3 regions of the Paenibacillus sp. OSY-SE genome follow, and region 3 is predicted to be linked to each of the others. Evidence: riboswitches for the same ligand, from Rfam matches in the RefSeq annotation. Region 3 holds a riboswitch; each other region holds the start of a gene.
The links. Region 3 has a riboswitch for cyclic di-AMP ahead of A372_RS0107795 (3D domain-containing protein). Riboswitches for the same ligand answer to the same signal wherever they lie in the genome.

Region 1 (6,869 bases), on a different contig from region 3:
AACCTTGATTCCATTGCCGACTACTTTGTTCGCGACGATATCTTTCTTCGCCTTCTTCAACGAATCCGCCTGCGCCTTGCCCCGCCCTTCGGCGAGGGCCTCTGCGAAGTTGGCGAACAGCACGGTAAACAACAAAATAAAGAACACGGTCACGTTAAAACCGATACGCTCCTCCGCGCCAAAAACTTCTGGCAAAAGCACCATGAGAAGAACGACGAGCGTTCCCAATTCAACCACGAACATGACCGGATTTTTCATCATGATTACGGGATTGAGCTTCTTAATACTATCTATCGCAGCTTGCTTGATCAATTCGCCGGTTAACAACGATTTTTTGTTGGCTGAGTTCATTTCCGTTTCACCTCATCTACTAGTTCCTGATCAAAAGGGATATTATTGAACAACCTCTACTATCGGAGTGTCAGATGTTCCGCAATGGGTCCCAATACAAGCACGGGCAAGAAGGTCAGTGCGCCGATAATGAACACGGTTCCGACGAGGATGGCCGTATACAGCGCATTGTCCGTACGAAACGTTCCGATCGTTTCTGGTATCCACTGCTTCTTAACCATCGAGCCTGCTACACCGAGCAGCGCAATAATCGAGATATACCGTCCGAACAGCATAACCAGGCCCGTAGAAATATTCCAAAATGGCGTGTTGTCTGCCAGCCCCTCGAATCCAGATCCATTGTTTGCTGCCGACGACGTAAACTCATACAGCACTTGAGAGATGCCGTGATAACCCGGATTGGTTATGGATCCCCTGCCCAAATCGGTCAGGAAAGCGATCGCCGTTGGAACTAAAATAATGAACGGATGGGCCAAAATAGCAATCGCCACCAGCTTCATTTCCCTGGCCTCAATCTTGCGCCCCAGAAATTCCGGCGTTCTCCCGACCATAAGACCGCACAAGAACACGCCCAGTATGGCATACATCAACATATTGACCAAGCCGACACCGTCTCCGCCGAACACGCAGTTCAGCATCATTTGCCCCAGCGGCACTAAGCCGCCGAGCGGCGTTAATGTATCATGCATATTGTTGACTGTGCCGGTCGTAGCTGCCGTCGTTACGGTCGTGAATAGGGCGGATTGGGCAATGCCGAAGCGCACCTCCTTCCCCTCCATGCTGCCTTGCGCAGCATCGATGCCAAGTGCGTTTATCGCCGGATTGCCTTGGCTTTCCGCATAATAGGCCAGCGACAAAAACATGAGAAACAGCATGCTCATCGCACCGAAGATGACCCACCCTTGCTTCTGATTGCGGGCAAATTTGCCGAAGGTGTAAGTCAATGCAGCCGGGATGCACCACATCGATAATATCTCAATCACATTCGTAAGCGGGTTCGGGTTCTCGAACGGATGAGAGGAGTTCACCCCGAAAAATCCGCCGCCGTTCGTACCCAAGTGCTTAATCGACACCAGCGAGGCAACCGGGCCCCGCGCAATTGATTGCACGTCTCCTTGCAGCGTTGTCGCCTGCACCGTAGCCCCGAAGGTTTGCGGAACTTGCAATGCAACAAGAATAAGCGTCACAACAACTGCGAGTGGCAGCAGTAAGCGCGTATGCGCCTTGACAAAGTCAACGAAAAAGTTGCCAAGCGTATTTCCTTTGGACGTAATCCCGCGAATAAAGGCGATGGCCACGACGATACCGGTGGCCGCTGACGTGAACATCATCATCATAATGACCGCCATTTGCGAGAAATAGGTCAGCCCGGATTCACCGCTGTAATGCTGTAAATTCGTGTTTGTCATAAAGCTGATAATCGTATTGAACGAGAGTGTCGGCTCCATATTGTCGATGCCGTTCGGATTCAGCGGCAGCAGCTTCTGCACTCGCAAAATGATATATCCTAGCACGACCAGCACAATGTTGGTCAAAATCAAACTGAGCGTATATTTCTTCCACGACATGCTGGAGCGGTTCTTCAGACCCGCAATGCCATAAATGACATTCTCGAACGGTGTAAACAGCTTGTCGGTCCGGTTCGGTTGATTAGAGAACACATGGTACATATAGCTCCCTAATGGTTTGACAAGTAGAAGCAGCAGAATAAGAACCGCCGCAATTTGCAAAATCCCCATGGATAGGCTCCCCCTCTAATGTATAAGTCCGTCGTTCGGTTAAAATTTTTCCGGATGAATCAGCGCGTAAATTAAGTACAGGAACAGAAACACGATACAAATGGTGAGGAACATCATCGTTCGTCTCCTCCCGTTTGTTCGACAACTTTGCCGCACCATGCCAAAAATCCGCAGAACATGGAAAAGGCAAGGGCTAGAGCAGCAATCATATATAGATCAGACATGTGACAACCTCTCTTCATTAGCATTGTTTTTAACACGCAATCGTGCTCTCACGCCCAAAAAAGGCAATAAAAAAGAAACCTGCGAGAAAAGGAACTTTCTCGTGGTTTCCGGGCACAGTCTATTAAACCGTGTCACACACGACGATCGTTGCCTCTCTCCGTACGCTTACGAGGTTAGCTGACGGATTCGGGCGCGAGAGTCGCCCTACCGACAGTGAACTGTCGGATTCACCCCGTGAGCTCGGTCAACTATGCGCCCAAGCTCGTTGGTTCCCCCGCTTTCTGCTTTACAGAAATTAAGCGATAAATTTGAAAAGGTACAAGCTATGATTTTCATTATTTTCATGGGAAGACAATAAAAAGCCACAGAGGCATAAACCCTGTGGCCGATTAATCGATCACGAGTCCTCATCCTCTCTCCTACGCTTACGAGGTTAGCTGACGGATTCGGGCAGTGAGAGTTGCCCTACCCCGGAATTAGACCCATGGAATCCAATTCCGCAGGATTCACCCCATGACCGTTCTCCGACTCTCACATCGGAATTCGATCAGATGTTGGTTCCCCCGCTTTCTGCTGTGCAGAAATTAAGCGATTCAGAATGCTGAACGGATAATTTAATTCATGAACGTATATTACGTCTCGGCAGTTACTTTGTAAAGCAGCCAAATTTCCAAAAATGACTAGAAAACGGCAGCTTTTGGTCTGCCAAAATCGATTTACACTTCTAAATCCATTTATCGCGTTCATTATCTCGTTCTTGCTCGGTATTTCAGAATACTTCCTCTATAGGGCGCATCATATGAGCACAGTCTCCCTTCACCCATTTTGCGCAGAAATCGTGATGCGGTTTCTGCATTTTCAGAAAACATTAGCTTTTCGAAGAAACAACCGTAAAATCGCGAAATAAACAGTTCCTATTTGTAAACAAAACCAATTTCCCAGCCGATTCGATGAAAATATACGGTTTTTTAACTGTTTTCACATTGTACAAAGCATAAAGGAAAGGAGTAAGATACGTGTCGTACACCATCATTCTTTCGATCGCTGAATTCTTGAAGCAAGGAGCGGGGGACCCATCAGGACCTTTTCTGACTTGGTTTAACTTGGTCCATCGGGGTGAATCCGATTGGCAAGCTTGCCGTCGGCAGGGCGACTCCTACGTCCGAATCCGTCAGCTAACCTCGTAAGCGTAGCGGGAGAGGCACATGATTACCTGCGCAGTGTCTGTCATTCGCAGCCTGATTGTTCAATTATGCCGCAGCAACCCGCGGCAATCAGTCATGATGGCTTCGCTGCGCGCAAGACAATGCCTGGAGGGAATGAACATGGCAAAGCAGCAAGCGGAACGAATCATTAGCAATTTGGAATTGTATCAAATATCTGTGTCGTCCGGACACGGATTGGAAGGCGGCTCAAGGCCGCTAACGTTGGTATTGAAAATTTCCTGCGCAAACGGCGCCGTTGGTTGGGGTAAGTTACTGTTTTATCATACTGCTCCGCACTTTGATCTCATTCACTGGTCGCGGCGGCTGGATCAGGTAAAAGGGAAAACTGTAGTGGAAGCATTCGAGCTTGTGGAGGAGATGAAGGGAACGTGGTGCTTTGAGAAAGTTCAGCTTGCAAAGCTCGCCTTAAGGGATTTACTTCCTCTGTCCAGACACCGTTTCTGTCCAAAGGAACGCCTCTTAATGGAGAGATCGCAAGCCTATTATTGCATTATCTGAATGAGCTGCGGATAAACAGCGAAAGCCCCCAAAATTGGGGGCCGTATGTATATTTGAACTCAATGAATAAGTCAGGCTGCTTGCTCCGCAAAAGAAGAGGCCGAGTATTTAAATGCGAGATAACCGAGGTAAGCATATACAGCTACAGAGATCAGGGAATTAACACTAATGGCCATAAAGGGAAACAAAATCAGAACGGCTTTCGCCCAAAGGCCATACGGCAAATACTTGATATCGCTGGATATAAGCGTCAGCCATACTCCTAGCAGAAAGGAATAACCGGCAACCGCGCTTAACGGAATCGTATAAAACATAAAGTCCAAGACACCATAGCTGGAATAGGGCAGCACCTTGAACAGTAAAGCTTGAAGAAACCCGACTCCTATCCCGCCAAATAATAAATACAGCCTAAAAGGCGAAAGAACTTGAATAAATGAAAAGGACAACAACCAGGTTCTCAATTCACGAATTACATTGGAAAATTGCTGCATCGACAAAGACCTCCTTATGATTGCATATCGGCCGGTACCGGCGCTGCTTCTTCGGGAAATTGATGTCTGCATCCCGAACAGAACCGGGTATCTCACGGTACGACTTGGCCGCAAACGCAATCTTTTTCATCGGACGACTCTTGTGTATCCACGACCTGCATTTGTATTGCGCTTTTCGTCATACACTCAAATAATTCAACAGGACTTAAAGCACAAAAAAAAGGATAAATGACAGGTATTGAAGCCGAAGTGAATTACCTCATTTATCCTTATGCATGAATTTATAGTGAAGCGCCCTTATCGCGAGCCGGACGGACAGGCGTATTTCCCGAATTGACGACAATCATGACGATTGTCAACTCCGCCGCCACTCCTAGCGATTGGGCAAGCGCACCGATCGTGCCGTTCCATCCAGGCGTCATCCAGACACATAAGATGAGAGTCGCAATCGTAAGAACGACGTTCCCCATTTGAGATCTCATCATCATTTTCGTCTGTCCGCGCATCATGATGATTCCGTTGCCATAGTCGATCCACGGAAAAATGAAGCTGTACAGCATGAGGACCCGTAGCGTGTCTAGGCTCGCACGCATCAATTCCTCGTTCGCCCCCATCACCTGCGTCAATATCCATGGTCCAATCGGTGTGAAGCTGAGCAGAGCCGTCAGCAACCCGGGAAGAAAGGCGAGTGTAAACGCAAAGCGTTTGACTTTCCTGCTATCCTTCGCATAGAAATTGAGCACGATCTGATGCAAATACGTAAAAAAACTGAGCACAAGCAGGTTAATGCTGCTCGCAAGCGCAAACGAAGCAACCGCAAGCTGCTGTTCCGCCGTTTTCCCCAGCATGGCATTGATAGATGGTCCGATCAGAACGGCAATAAAGGATGAATATAATAGCGGCTTATAGAATTTGAAAATATGGGATCGGTTCGTAATGGCGTGACCTTCCACCTTATCGGGAATGCTATGTCTCAACAAGTTGCGTCCCTCCAACCAAGCGACCAGACATTCTATAGCCATCCCCGACAAAAAAATGATAGCTCCAGCCTTGCCGCTGTTCACACCCGTCCGAATAAAATACAGCGACAGACCATACATGGCAGCCAAACGGATTATCATCCCGATGGTCAGCCACTTCGTCCGCATATTATAAATAATGATGCCATGATATAAGCAGCGGATTCCCGAAAATATACTGACGAACATTAATATCCGGTATACACCAAGCGTCGGCTCTAAGGCTGCCTCCTCCACGCCGAAGAAGTGGCGAAATACGACCGTACCGAGCGGAGTGTATGCAATAATCGTGTTGAGCAGCATAATGCAGGCCAACACATAGTTGCTGATTGAGGTCATCGCCCGGAAAGAATTCCGATCCCGAACCAAGGTTGAGCAGGTCTGTCTAAGCAGAATGCCCGGCCGCTCCGTCAAGCTGTACAGGCTCAATGCGATGGCATAGGTAGAAATAATAAATTCCGGATTCGGTGACCTTGCAAGCGTACTGTTAATAATGACGTGGGATACCGTAACAAGAGTAGAAGAGAATCCTAAGGGCAGGAAAAAGGCAAGCATCTGCTTATACGTTACGGGATGTTCAGATATCGAGCTGTCATTCATGTTGTGTCCTCATTCAATATGATCGATTTGTAAAGCCTGAGTTCTAGTATACTGAACACGGCCAGAAGTACCAATGAGCAATTTCCCGTCAATTCGTGAAAAAAGCCCCTGCTCGTTAATGGAGCAGGGACTTTCATCACTACAAAGTAAACTTGCGCAGCTCTTCTTGCAATTCCTTCATTTTCCGATTCAACACGACTGCAGAATCCGAAATCTCTTCGACGATTGCCAATTGTTCTTCGGACGAAGCGGCCACGCTCTGCGAACTTTCTGATGAGCTTCTTGCAATTTCCGCCAGATTCTCAAGGGAAGCCGCCACCTCTTCACTGCCAGCGGACATTTCTTGAGCTGCGGCAGACACTTCTTGAACCTGTTCAGTAACATCTTGCACAGATGTCCATAACAGTTGAAAGTTATCGCCTGCGACCTGAACGATTTTCGCCCCTTCCTGCACCTCAATCGCGCTGTTTTCCATCGCTTCCGCCAACTGTCTCGTATACTTCACGACGGAATGGAGCATTTCGGCGATTTGCTCTGTCGAAGCCTTCGTTTGTTCGGCTAGCTGCCGCACTTCTTGCGCAACCACACCGAAGCCCCGTCCGTGCTCGCCCGCTCGCGCCGCCTCTATGGAAGCATTGAGCGCCAACAGATTCGTCTGCGTCGCTACATTGCCGATAATGCCAACAACCTGTTCAATCTGCTTCGATTGTTCGGTTAACG
Region 2 (6,869 bases), on a different contig from region 3:
CGGTTTATTTATCAAGCTCGTCTTGCTTTACATTATTACGCTCGCCGCCTTGTTCGGCGCGCTCTGGCTCGTCAGCCGCTGGAAGGGCGTGCAGCGTTCGGACGTGAAGACGTTCCTCGTCCGTTTGGCTGCGATGCAAATGCCCTACGGTCCGGCCTACTTGGTCGCCTTCCTCATGATGCTCATCAGCTTCACTTCCCTGTCGCTCGCGATCGCGGGCATCGTCTGGTTCACCTCCGTCATCATGACGGTATCCGAGACGATGGAGCAGGCGGAAGTGACGCGCGACAACCGGTTTTTGTACGTCGCAAGCAGCATCGCCCTTTACTTCGTGCTGCTGCTCATTTTAACGAAGATTTTTCTGTAACAGCTGCCTTGCCGGCAGACGGTTGCAATGGCAAGCTGCAGGCAAGAGGCGTTATCGCGCCTCTTGCTTTTTTTATTTTCAGAAACTATAGTTAGTCACATGAGTAATGAACCAATGCGGTCATGAAATAATGCTTGCCCGCGCATGCGGCGTGGAGTAAGTACGATAACCGGACGAAACGAGGTGAATCCATTGCTGTTGGATGAGTCCAAATCGATCTATCTGCAAATCGCCGACATGATTGCAAATGACATATTGATCGGTGCCGTAGAGGAAGAAGGCCAAGTGCCTTCCACCAATCAATTCGCCAAAGTGCTGCAAATCAATCCAGCCACGGCTGCCAAAGGTATTAATTTGCTTGTAGACGAAGGCATATTGTACAAGAAAAGAGGTGTGGGAATGTTCGTGCGCCAAGGAGCGAAGCGTCTCGTGCGCGAGAAACGCCGCGCCCAGTTCGCAGAGGTCGAGCTGCCGCGCATTCTTCAGGAAGCGAGAGCATTGGAAATTGACAAGCAAGAGCTTGCCAACATGATTTTGAAAATACAGGAGTGACAGCTTGTGAATCCCATAGACAAATAAAACGCCGCCCGCTTAACTCCGTCAATGGACGGGCAAACAGGCGGCGTGTTCTTTATTTTTTCAACATAATCGCTTCTTCGAAATCCTCAATTTGATTGTTGGTTCCGATCATGACCATAATGTCCCGCTCATCTAGGACAGCCTCGGCCGACGGGGCGATAATGATGCCTTCCGGCTTGTTGAGCGCGACGATGCTGCAGCCGAATCTGGCCCGCGGGTTCAATTCCTTCAGCGACATCCCCTGCATGCAGCCGGGTACACTGAGCTCAGCAATCGTATACTCCTTCGACAGCTCGATATAATCGAGCAAATTCGGAGACACAAGCTGATGGGCAACGCGGATTCCCATGTCTCGTTCGGGATAAATAACCCGATCTACGTCAAGCCGCTCAAGCACGCGGCCATGCAGGTCAGACAGCGCCTTGGCGACTACCTTCTTTACGCCAAGCTCCTTCATCTGAATACTGACCAGGATGCTCGTCTGGATGTCATCGCCAATCGCAACAATGGCGCAATCAAAGTTGCGAATGCCGAGCGAGCGGAGCACATCTTCATCCGTCGCATCCGCCACGACGGCATGGGTCACCATGCCCGTCATGTCCGCAACTACCTCTTCATCTTTATCGATGCCCAGCACTTGATGTCCTAGTCTGACTAGTTCCTTGGCAAGGCTCGATCCGAATCGTCCCATCCCGACTACTGCAAACTGCTGCAACTCCATAATAGCTATTAACTCCTTCATCCATTACTATTCTCTATTTACCCTATCGTAATCTTGCCTTCCGGATGGCGGTACAGTTCCCGCTCGCTCTTCGGTCCGAGCGCATAGGCCAGCGTTATCGGCCCCAATCGTCCGGCAAACATCGTCAAACATAGAAGCACCTTGCCGAAATCGGTCAAATCCGTCGTTAAGCCCATTGTCAAGCCGACCGTGCCGAAGGCGGACGTCGTCTCGAACAAAATCATAAGGAACGGATGGTCCTCTGTCGTCGATAATATCATCGAGACCATAATGACCAGGAATAACGCCAACAAGGTCAACGTAACGGCTTTGAATATTCTGTCCTTCGCCAAGCGATAGCGATAGATGACGATATCCTCTTTTCCCCGAATCATCGTAATGACCGCGCCGACAAGAATGGCGAACGTCGTTGTCTTGATCCCTCCCCCGGTTGAACCGGGCGAAGCCCCGATAAACATCAGTATGATCATAAAAAACTGGGAAGCTTGGCGCATAGCGCCGATATCAATGGTATTCGCGCCGGCCGTACGCGGGCTGACAGACTGGAACAAAGACGCCCAGAACTGCTCCCACCCGCTTAAACCGGCGAGCGTGCGTGTATTGGTAAATTCAAAAATGAATATAACGACTGTGCCGATAACAATAAGAAGTCCGGTCATTGTCAAAACAATCTTCGTATGCAGCGACAATTTGCGGGTACGGCGATAATCCACTACATCGGACAATACGATAAAGCCAATCCCACCGAGTACGATGAGCAACATAGCCACCGTATTAATGACCGGATCTCCTACATAGCTCGTTAAGCTGGAGAACGGTCCGTACACCGAACCGAACAGGTCGAATCCGGCATTGTTGAACAATGACACCGCATGGAATATCCCGAAATAAATGGCTTGTCCGAGTGGCAGGTCGAACGCCCAACGCGTCGCAAACAGAATGGCGGCGGCTCCTTCGATACAGAAGGCAAACAGCAGCACCTTGCGGATAAGGCGGACAATTCCCTCCATGCTGCCTTGATTAAGCGCTTCTTGTAAAATAAGACGTTCCTTTAACGAAATTCTTTTTTTAAAAGCAAGCGCGAACAACGTCGCCATCGTCATGAAGCCAAGCCCGCCGACTTGAATGAGCAGCATAATGACCACTTGCCCGAACACCGTAAAGTTGGTGCCTGTATCGACCACAACTAGCCCGGTCACGCAGGTTGCTGATGTTGCTGTGAAAAACGCATCAACAAAAGACAGCGGCTGTCCGTTGGAATTTGATATCGGCAGCATAAGCAGAAATGCGCCTAATAAAATAATTAATGCAAATCCAACGACAAGTATGCGTGACGGCGTTAAATGTAAAATCCTGTTTTTCCTTGAAAGCTTCAAGGGGGTGTCACCTCTTTTTGTCCACGAAAAAAAGCACTGGAAATCCAATGCTATCGCTGGTATCCTGACGCACTTGCCTACGAGGTTAGCTGACGGATTCGGGCACGTTCAGGCTGCCCTATTCGCAGACGGTTCTTATGACCCGTCATACGCGAAATTCACCCCATTAATCGGTTCCCCCGCTTTCGTACATTGACGAAACTCGGCATGTATGCAATTCATAACGAGATTATATACGTTTCCCTACTCGCGCACAAAGTCAAAGATCGAACAAATTCAGTTGAATAGGCTGAAAAATAACGTTAAATAGCGCTTACAAAACCCCATTTTCTTGAAATGTATCGAGAACTCTTTCATTATCAAGGCGTAGCTTCATTCCTCTGCTGGACTTTACACAAATGAAGTGGATACAATAATAAAAGAGAACTGCGTATATACGACTAAATGGAGGAAAAAAGATGTCTTTTACCCATCAAGCACACCATGATGCTCATAATCAGGCTGCACCTTCTTATTACATAACCAAGCCTTTACTTATTGCTTCCATTGTTGGGTTCATAGTGTTTCTCACCGTGCAGGTTATTATTCCCTTACTGCAATTCGAGGTGAGCCCGGAGGAAGGCGCACAGGTCTCAATGATTACGAAGACGGAGGCGGCCGACAAGGCGATTCAGTACATGAAGCAGCAGTCTTGGCGATCCGAACTGACGCTGCGAAGTGCTGACCCGACAGTCGTGTATCAGACGGATTCCACGCTGGCTGGATATATCAGCAAGGAACGTTTGACGGAAGCCTTCCAGCCTTGGAGCCGCAAGGCTCCGTATGATAGGTATCAAGTCCTGCTCTCCGTTGTACGCGGAGGCCGCCCTGATGTGTTGAGCATCGATGTCAACATGACGAACGGCCAGATTATCGGCTTCAATTTCACCGGACGCCCGGCAACTGCCGCGGATGACTCCGTCGTCTCCCGAACGTTAGACTATCGCGCCGTGGCGGAACAGACCATAAAACAATTGGGCTGGTCATCATCCGAGTTGAACATTCAGCAAGAAAGCTTGAACAGCAAGGACGAAATACGGTTCACGGTGCCCAAAGCCAAAGTTGGCGGCGCAACGCTTGACTTCGTCGTACACTTTCACAACAACGACGTCGTCACAGCCAAGCCAGTATGGGAGGTGCCGCTAAGCTATAAAACAGAGGAATTGCAGCAGACCGCCACCGCTTCGTCCATTTATAAAATTGGTTATACATGGATGTCGTTGCTGCTCAGCATTCTCGCGCTCGTCGCGTGCATTCGTTACCGCAAGCTTATCCGATTCCGCTCCGGTACGATAATCACACTGTCCATCGTCTCATGCGGAATCTCCCTGCTTCATATCTGGAACCTGCTGCCTGGCCTCATCTCGCTTCAATTCGGGGTGCCTGCCGCACAGATCCGTATGGAGTACGCTTTGATCGTCCAAGGCGGAATTACAGTGCTTCAGGGAGTGGTGCTCTATTTCTCCTTGCTAGCAGGCACACGCTTGTGGGATCAGTCTAAGCATCGGCGCTTGATGCCAACCTGGAGCAGTCCGGAGTTCGGTACGGTGCTGCCCCGTGCCTTCTGGCTCGGCACGGTCTATGCAGGGCTCTTGCTTGGAGTGCAGACGTTTATCTTCGCCGCCTTGGAGACGGGATTTGGCGCATGGTCGACGACAGATGCATCACAGTCTCCGCTTAACTTGAGGCTGCCGGCGCTATATCCTCTGCTCGCTTGGATGGCTGCGATATCGGAAGAAGGCGTCTATCGCTGGTTCGGCACGGGACTGTTGCAGCGCTGGGTGAGAAATCCATGGATAGCTGGTCTCATCCCGACGCTCATCTGGGCTTTCGGACATGTCACTTATCCGATATTCCCGTTCTACTCCCGGCCGGTTGAACTGTTGATTATGGGTTTTATATTCTTGTACATCATGCTGAGGCACGGCTTCTGGACGGCATTGTTCGCCCACCTCATGCTGGATAATTTGTTGATGAGCATGTCTTACTTACTGGGAGGAACCGTGTCTGGCTCGGCGCTCGGCGCGCTATACTTGATACTGCCGGTGCTGATTATATACGGCTTAAAGAATCTTCATCAACGCAAAGTGAACATGTTACCCATGTCATAGAGCAAAACAAGCGGAGGTTGCTGCGGTCTCGTTATGGGATCTGATAAATGACACTTATGCGAACGTGAAGAAAGTGATTTTTGAGCATAGCGGACATAATCCGATGTTTGAGGAGCCTACTTTTGACAATCTAATAGCCGAATGGATGGGCGAGGGAAAGTAACTCTACAAAAACGTAAATAAGGGGAAACCTATGGCTTCCCCTGAAAAGTTTATAAATTCTACGATTTTAAATTAACACGTTTGAATGCTTCTGCTTGCTGTTTAATACCAACCTCTGTGGCAAACCGTTCAATACTTGAAGCACCGAAAAATCCATCCACACCTACGGTGTTGTCGAAAATATATTGAGCATCTTCCGGATCAGCAATCGGACCGCCATGACAAATGACCATAATATCTGGATTTACAGATTTGCCCGCATCGGTAATAGCTTGGATTTTCTTGGCGCAATCCTCAAGAGTCAATGCGGTTTTCGCGCCAATTGTTCCTTTTGTTGTCAAGCCCATGTGCGCTACCAAAATATCCGCACCCGCTTTAGCCATTTTAATAGCTTGTTCTTCATCAAATACATATGGGGTAGTAAGCAAATCAAGCTCGTGTGCTTTCCGAATCATATCAACCTCTAAATCATAGCCCATCCCGGTTTCTTCAAGGTTCGCTCTAAAGACGCCATCAATCAAGCCAACGGTCGGAAAATTTTGCACGCCTGCAAACCCTTGTTCTTTTAACTGCTTCAAGAAAACTTCCATCATTCTGAAAGGGTCTGTACCGCACACGCCTGCAAGCACTGGAGTATGCTTCACAACTGGCAATACTTCCGCTCCCATATCTACAACGATTTGGTTAGCATCCCCATAAGGCAATAATCCTGCAAGCGATCCCCGGCCAGCCATTCTATATCTTCCCGAGTTGTAAATAATGATTAAATCTACTCCGCCCGCTTCACCGCTTTTTGCAGAAATCCCCGTACCTGCTCCGGCTCCTAGAATCATTTCACCTTTAGCTACATGTTCTTTCAATTGGTTTATGATTTCTTGACGAGTTTGTTTCATTTTGCTTCCTCCTCATTTCTCTATTTCTGCATCAATTCGATTAACTTTTTAGCTGCCGCTAAAGCGAAATGTTTATCATTGATGTCATAGTCCAATTCAATGAGCTCTACGGCGTTTTGGTCAATATTATTTCTTAGCGTATCAAATAAGGCGCGATCCTCTTCTGCTCCATAGAAAGGCTGTCCTTCCACATCCAGCCCGGAAACACCCTTTAAAGGCAGCATTAATGCGGTTGGAGAGGTCGCCTTATTTAATTTTCCGGATATGATCTTGCCTAATTCTTTATTTTCTTGAACCGTCGTTCTCATTAAAGTCACGGTCGGGTTATGCTTGTAAAAAGTTCTATCCTGGAATTTCTCCGGCACCGTGTCAAACGGCCCGAAGTTGACCATATCCAATGCTCCTGTCGAAACAACTTGAGGCACACCAGAGCGCCCGGCTGCCTCGAGCCGATGCGGTCCTGCATTCAACACACCGCCTACCAGTTCATCACACCATTCTGTTGTGGTGAGATCCAACACGCCATCGAAGAAATTAGATTCAATTAATCTTTCCATCGTTTTGCCGCCAGTACCTGTTGCATGGAACACAATCACTTCA
Region 3 (6,869 bases):
TTCGTCCAGAATGGGGATGAGACGCTGATCAATCTCTACAGCCGCTACACGGCCCGCTCGCTTCGCCAACTGTTCGGTAAGCGCTCCAATCCCTGGACCAATCTCTAAAGCCCCTGTAGAGGCATCCAGTTCGGCTGCATCGACAATGCGCCGCATTATATTCATATCGATCAAGAAATTTTGTCCCAAGCTCTTCTTAAAAGAGAAGCCGTGTTTGCGAACAATTTCCTTCGTTCGCGAAGGTGTTGCAATATCCGTAAACGAGTGATTCATTCGTTCATGTCTCCTTCTGCTGTTGTTGCGCGGTGAGATTGGATTCCTCCAGTTCATGCAATGCCTGTTCGAACTCTTCCCGCCCGATTTGAAACATAGCGCAGCGTTTTAACATCTGCTTCGCATTGCAATAGCCGATACCCAGTCTTTCACCCAATTGTCTGCGGCGTTCGGCGGAACCTGCAAAAGTTGTAAGCCCAGCTTCCACCAAATCTGTCCACGTAAGCTCCGTATGTAATGCAGGCATTTCTGTCCGTATCTGCTGCAGCGCTCTACGTACCGCTTCAGGGGAGGCGTTCTCCACCCCGAGATCCCCTTTTGCAATCGCCTCGTGCCTTGGCAAGAACGCGTGCTTGCAGCCGGGAACCTGCGCAGCGATCAGCTTGCGAATGCGCTCCCCGGCATGGTCGGGATCCGTAAATATAATAACACCGCGCCGCTCTTGCGCCAGAGCAATGCGGCGGATGGTCATATCATTGAGAGCCGATCCCCCCGTCTCGATCGTATCGGCTTCCACAGCGCGCTGAATTGCAACGGTGTCGTCTTTTCCTTCCACGACGATTACTTCTCGTATCAACGTTCTTACTCCTTCCTCATGTCCCCCACTTTTGAGCACGTAACTTATTTAAATAGATGTTCAAAAAGGCCGCTTTTCAGCACCGAGGAGGTTGCAAGAACCCGAAGAAGGAGGAGCGCGGTGTAGGCGAGACTACATGAGCACCTGAAATGTTTCCGTAGGAAACATACTTCGGAAGCATAACCTCTTCGAGGGTGAATGCAAGATTCGATGCCGAATCACATCTTGCGATACTCCGTGATCAAAAGGGGACTTTTTGAACAACTCTAAAAAGCACAAAAGAAGAGGGATCTCCCTCTTCTTAGCATGACATAAATCGTTATTCATTACTATATCCTAAATACACGGCAGCAAACCGCGTGGCTTCTGCCGCGTCATCGAATCAATTAATTCGCTTCCGGCTTCACCGGACCGATCACATACACCGTATGGCCCTTTTTCCTGCCAAACTTGCGTACAGCACCTTTGCTTTCGTAATAAACGTCAATAATTTTACCTTTTACCGCTCCGCCTGTATCTTCAGCACGTCGGAATCCGACGCCCTCGATATACACCCACCATCCAAGCGGAATGAGCTTCGGATCTACCGCGATCGTACGTCCTTCCACCACCTTGGTGCCGGAGGCGGTCTTGGCTCCCGGTGACCCTTCTTGTTCCGTATAGGCGGTTAATTGAACGTTCTCCAGCATATCCTTGTAATCGAAGCCGACCTTGCCCCCTTTGCCAGAGCCGACACTCGGAGAGCTTGCCGACAGAACGACCACTTCAGGTTCCTTCTTCGTTCCATAGGCTAGAACCTGATTGACCTGCTTCGTCTGAACGGACTTATCCACTAACTTCGAATATACGAGTTTGCCGTCCTCATATACTTTTTCAATCTTTTGGACGACGATTCCCTCTTTCCCCTTTTGAACCGTCTTCGTCTTCCCCTTCAACAAGGTAGGATCAGCTTTCTTGACGACTTGGAATGGAACCTTCACTTTTCGCTCTTCTACGTTCTTACTGACACGCACGATACGAATGTCCATATTATTTGCAACGGCAGCATCTTGACCCGGATATACCTTGTCAGCCGTCTTGACAGGTATTTGAAGCGATACTAAAGCCTCGCTCACCGATTTTTTGGTCGTATAATGCGTCTTCTTCTGTCCGTCTACCATCACGTTAACGGGTAACGCGCGTTCGATGACGATCTTATCGCCATCTGTTATTTCCGTATCCAACGGTTTGGATACGGCATCATGTGCCCCTACCGCTATCGCATGCTCATCCAAAACATTACGAAGCGTATCTTGGCGTGTTTCTATAGCGTGCTCTTGTCCATCTACGCGGATGGACAGTGTCTTCTTCGATGCACCATACATATATAATACCGTAATCAACGTGATAACAACCGCAACAGCAGCAATGACAGACACGACACGTACATTTTCATGCTTCCATCGCATTGCGAGCGACATGCTGGATGATCGGGGTTCATGGGTTTCGTCATTAACGATCTCTCCCACTTCTCGGTCCTCCTTACATAGTCCCGCCGTCGAGTGTTTTGCATGATTCCATCTGACGCGACTATATCAAGAATGTTTGCGAAGAATACGTTCATCTATCGAGCTCATGTGCAAGCTATGGTCGAATTCTTCACACCAACTCCAGTAACGGCTGCTCCCACCTCCTATTTCATAACCCTATGACGTCTTTCTTTTCTTTATTCGAAAAAAGAAGTTTCAAGAGAAAACAAAAGAAGCCTAGCGTAAGAGGCGACTCTTGTCGTGGCTTCCCAAATGAAACCCAAACGTCAACAGTGTAGGACGCACGCGGACCCCTCTCTCCGATACGCTGACGAGGTTAGCTGTCGGGTTCGGGCTTGTGAGAGTCGCCCTATCTCAACTCACCGGCTCATGGCTCGGCTGTTCAGAATTCACCCCTAGGATACATTCCGCATGAATGAACATGTATTCATTCCCGGATTGTTCGCGCTTTGGTTCCCCCGCTCTCCAAAATGGAGATTAAGCGATACTGGTTGGTTGGAACAATATTCAAGTGTTTACGAACATCTGTGAGAAATCATATCGTGTTTGCAATCACCTTGTAAAGATGGTATCAATCACGTTTTAAGTCAAAAAGGGTTAAAAAAAAGTAACAAAATCGCTTTTTCGTGAACAAATCCACTTATCTTGTGGTCTAGAACTTTATTTCATCGGTTTTTCATTGATTTTCACCGTATGTCAAAACATGTCAGTCCGTTTTCAGTCGTTATTCTGCAAAATTCTTCAAATTCCATTCCTTTCAATTGCGCCGCTGCCTCTGCTACGAGACGCACATGAGCAGACTCGTTTCTTTTCCCGCGAAAAGGGTGAGGAGTCAAATATGGGGAATCCGTTTCGACGAGTAATCGGTCATCGGGTATCTTTACAAGCACTTCTTTGGGCTGCTTTGCATTTTTAAACGTAATCGGTCCGCCAAAGGAAAGGTAGAACCCCATGTCCAGACACATTTTTGCAGTCTCCCAGCTGCCAGAGAAGGAATGCATAATCCCGCCGACTTCACTCGCCTTCTCTTCACGCAAAATACGAATCACATCTTCATGCGCCTCGCGATTATGAATGACGATGGGCATGTTCAACTCCCGGGCCAGCCCGATCTGCTGACGAAATACACGCTGCTGAACATCCTTCGGTGAAGTATCCCAATGATAGTCGAGACCAATCTCGCCGATGGCGACGACTTTGTCATGCTTGGTGAGCTCGGCAATCCAATCGATATCCTCTGGCTTCATCGTTATGGCATCCACCGGATGCCAGCCTACAGCCGCATATATGAAATCATATTTCTCAGCTAACGCCATTGTTGTAGGAATAGTCTCGCGGTTAAAGCCGACATTGACCATACGTGTAACGCCCTGCTCCACAGCATGAGCGATCATTGCCTCGCGATCCTCGTCAAATGCTTCGTTGTCCAAATGGGTATGCGTATCAAATAACACGTCAATGCGCTCCTTTTAAAATTGTATTGATTACTTTCTCCTTCTTAATTTAAAGAGCTTGTTTCACTTTCCATCCATCGACCAGTTCTTGGACTCAATTTTTTCGCTGCAGGAACATCCGCTTCACTTCATCCGTGAGCCGGTGTTCCACCGCTTGAAGCTTGTCCATCGGGAAATAAATGTAATGATTTCCACGGCGAATGCCGCTGATGGAACGCACGATGTCCGATTTTTTGGACAATTCCATCACTTGGTCATGACCATCCCACAGCAATATGTGCTGCTGCGTCGGTTCGTCTCCCGAGCGATACACATCATACGGATTATCCGAAGGTGAATCGAACATAATGTCGTAGTCCGGATTCAAGCCTGCCGCATGCCATTCACGGCACAGCCATTCAGCATTCAACTCATCCACTTCAATATACTTGTACAGTTTACGCTCGATGAATCGCTGACACAAGTCGGCGAGAAGCTCATCCGGTTCATTTATCCATTGCATAAAGGCAGTCTGTACAAAAGCCTCATCCAACTGCACATACTGTGTGGTTGTCAACGTCCCTTCAAACAGCGCATCAAGCGGTTCCAAAAAATAGCGGAATGAGTAGCCCTGCAAATAAAGCTCCTTGGCCCGCTTGAAAATGTGCCTCAGCACCATTTCCGAACTGCGTGTAACGGGGTGAAAATAAACCTGCCAATACATTTCATATCGTGAGAGCAAGTAATGCTCTACCGCATGCATACCGCTTTCCTTCACGACGATCCGATCTTTATATGGACGTACGAGCCGCAGTATACGGTCAATATCAAAAGTGCCGTAATTGACACCCGTAAAATAGGCGTCCCGAAGCAAATAATCCATACGATCCGCATCAAGCGGACCAGACACCAAATTGACGACAATCGGATAAGCATACGTCTTGCGAATGACCGCAGCTACCTGCTCTGGCAATGCCGGATCAATTCGCTGCAGCACCTGGTGAATTTCAGAATCTTCCAATATAATACGGCATGTCCAATCTTCGTGGAACATGCCGAACGCCTCTTCAATGGAATGGGAAAACGGCCCGTGCCCTACATCATGGAGCAAGGCGGCACATAACGCGACGAGCCGTTGTTCCTGTGGCCAATCCTCATAGCCATTGCGTTCGAATTGGGAAATGATGCGGCGTGTGATTTCATATACACCGAGTGAGTGGGAAAATCGGCTATGCTCTGCCCCGTGAAACGTCAAGTATGACGTACCGAGCTGGCGAATGCGGCGCAGCCGCTGAAATTCTTTCGTATTAATGAGATCCCAGATCGTGCGATCCTGAACATGCACGTAATTGTGAACCGGGTCTTTAAATACCTTTTCTTCTTTTAACATGGGACTTCACTCCCCTCTGAGCATATTTAAACAGCTTGCAAAGATTATTAGAGGTTTGCATTATTAGTTTATTCGACATCGTTTTTAAAATCGATGATGTTGTCGAAAAGGTTTTGTTTATTCGCGTTTCCCTTTATTTCCTAACAAAAAACACCATCTAAGTGCAAATGTGAGTAGTAAATCGTAAAAAATAGTTAAATTTCAGTTAAAAAAATGCTAAAAACCATAAATTAGCACGATATCTACGAATTTTACAGGTTGACTAATTTGGGAATGGTTGGTACGATAATAAACAGCCAAATTAGAAATTTGTCGAATTGTGACTTATTATGTAATTAAAGAGGAGAGCGTTAAACTATGATGAAGTCCACTGGTATCGTTCGTAAAGTTGATGAACTGGGTCGTGTCGTCATTCCAATCGAGCTTCGCCGCACCCTTGGAATCGGTGAAAAAGATGCGCTGGAAATTTACGTGGATGGAGAGCGCATCATGCTGAAAAAATATGAGCCTGCATGCATCTTCTGCGGCAATGCTGAAAACGTTACATACTTTAAAGGAAAAATTGTTTGTCACGAATGTATTTCGGAAATTCCTCAACCTGTGACAAAATAAGAAAAATAGTATATAATAGCACTAATCACACATGTTAATTCTAACCTTTTTCATATCTTCCTTGATGCCCTCATGGTTATTGAACCCAACCATGAGGGTCTTTTTTTTGTTGTGGGGCGCGGGTTTCACGCCCTATCAGCACTTCATCATGCCCGCTTCTCTCCAATGATTACGTTGGCGACAGGATGAAGTTACCACAACCTTCTTCGCTCCATTCACTCCTGCCCACTCATTTTTTTTATAAAATTTGTTCTATTCAGCATTTATTCTATTTCTAATCATCTTGTCTTTCCTTTTCCATTTGCAACAAAGCTTGATAAATATCCCGTCTCGAGACGCCGCGATCTTTGGCAGCCAGCTTCATCGCATCTTTACGGGAAATATGTTGCTCCCTTTCGTAATGCGCTACGTGCTCTTCTTCACTTAGTGGCTGCCACCAAGCCTGACTGGCCTCCGCTGCAGCTGTCTCGTCTTCGCTTGCCCCTTCAACCACGAGGCAGCACTCGCCAAGCGGCGGATGCTCCAGTACGTAAGCAAGACATTCATTTACATTGCCACGGACGAAGTGCTCATAGCGCTTCGTTAACTCACGGGCCAGCGTCATGCGTCGGTTCGCACCGAACGTATTCACGATACGTTCAAGTGTCTTTGCGACGCGGTGCGGCGACTCATAGAAGAGAAGCGTGCCAGCCTCTGCTGTAAGTGACGCCAGCATCAACTCGGCGCGTTTCCTATCGCGGGGCAGAAAGCCTGCGAACGTGAACCGTTCGGTCGGCAGCCCCGATGCGATGAGCGCTGAGAGTGCGGCGTTGGGGCCGGGAATCGGAATGACGGGAAGCTCAGCTTCTATCGTCATCCGGACCAGATCGGCTCCCGGGTCGGAGATGGCTGGCAGACCGGCGTCGCTCACGAGGGCGATACGCTTCCCTTCCTGCATGATCCGCACCAGCTCCGGGCCGCTGGCCTGCTTATTATGCTCATGGTAGCTGTACAACGTCTTCCCGTGAATCTCAAAATGGCTGAGGAGCTTTCGCGTCTCGCGCGTATCCTCCGCG

Region 1: it holds a riboswitch for cyclic di-AMP, as region 3 does, so the genes downstream of both, A372_RS0124430 (hypothetical protein) here and A372_RS0107795 (3D domain-containing protein) in region 3, are expected to answer to the same signal.
Region 2: it holds a riboswitch for cyclic di-AMP, as region 3 does, so the genes downstream of both, A372_RS0125295 (TrkH family potassium uptake protein) here and A372_RS0107795 (3D domain-containing protein) in region 3, are expected to answer to the same signal.

The regions. Positions count from the first base shown of each region.
Region 1 is NZ_ALKF01000198.1:13,119-19,987, forward strand. It holds gene kdpB (potassium-transporting ATPase subunit KdpB) at 1-351, opposite strand, end outside; gene kdpA (potassium-transporting ATPase subunit KdpA) at 411-2,090, opposite strand; gene kdpF (K(+)-transporting ATPase subunit F) at 2,130-2,249, opposite strand; cyclic di-AMP (ydaO/yuaA leader) riboswitch at 2,462-2,627, opposite strand; cyclic di-AMP (ydaO/yuaA leader) riboswitch at 2,723-2,916, opposite strand; cyclic di-AMP (ydaO/yuaA leader) riboswitch at 3,348-3,519, shown strand; gene A372_RS0124430 (hypothetical protein) at 3,521-4,039, shown strand; gene A372_RS0124435 (hypothetical protein) at 4,111-4,530, opposite strand; gene A372_RS38020 (hypothetical protein) at 4,502-4,660, opposite strand; gene A372_RS0124440 (hypothetical protein) at 4,812-6,149, opposite strand; gene A372_RS0124445 (methyl-accepting chemotaxis protein) at 6,289-6,869, opposite strand, start outside.
Region 2 is NZ_ALKF01000199.1:38,760-45,628, forward strand. It holds gene A372_RS0125280 (hypothetical protein) at 1-367, shown strand, start outside; gene A372_RS0125285 (GntR family transcriptional regulator) at 560-919, shown strand; gene A372_RS0125290 (potassium channel family protein) at 999-1,667, opposite strand; gene A372_RS0125295 (TrkH family potassium uptake protein) at 1,706-3,064, opposite strand; cyclic di-AMP (ydaO/yuaA leader) riboswitch at 3,124-3,282, opposite strand; gene A372_RS0125300 (CPBP family intramembrane glutamic endopeptidase) at 3,523-5,214, shown strand; gene A372_RS0125305 (phosphoenolpyruvate hydrolase family protein) at 5,436-6,269, opposite strand; gene A372_RS0125310 (Tm-1-like ATP-binding domain-containing protein) at 6,290-6,869, opposite strand, start outside.
Region 3 is NZ_ALKF01000162.1:8,154-15,022, reverse strand. It holds gene rsmA (16S rRNA (adenine(1518)-N(6)/adenine(1519)-N(6))-dimethyltransferase RsmA) at 1-273, opposite strand, end outside; gene rnmV (ribonuclease M5) at 278-850, opposite strand; gene A372_RS0107795 (3D domain-containing protein) at 1,237-2,358, opposite strand; cyclic di-AMP (ydaO/yuaA leader) riboswitch at 2,670-2,873, opposite strand; gene A372_RS0107790 (TatD family hydrolase) at 3,066-3,833, opposite strand; gene A372_RS0107785 (HD domain-containing protein) at 3,928-5,202, opposite strand; gene A372_RS0107780 (AbrB/MazE/SpoVT family DNA-binding domain-containing protein) at 5,560-5,814, shown strand; gene rsmI (16S rRNA (cytidine(1402)-2'-O)-methyltransferase) at 6,089-6,869, opposite strand, start outside.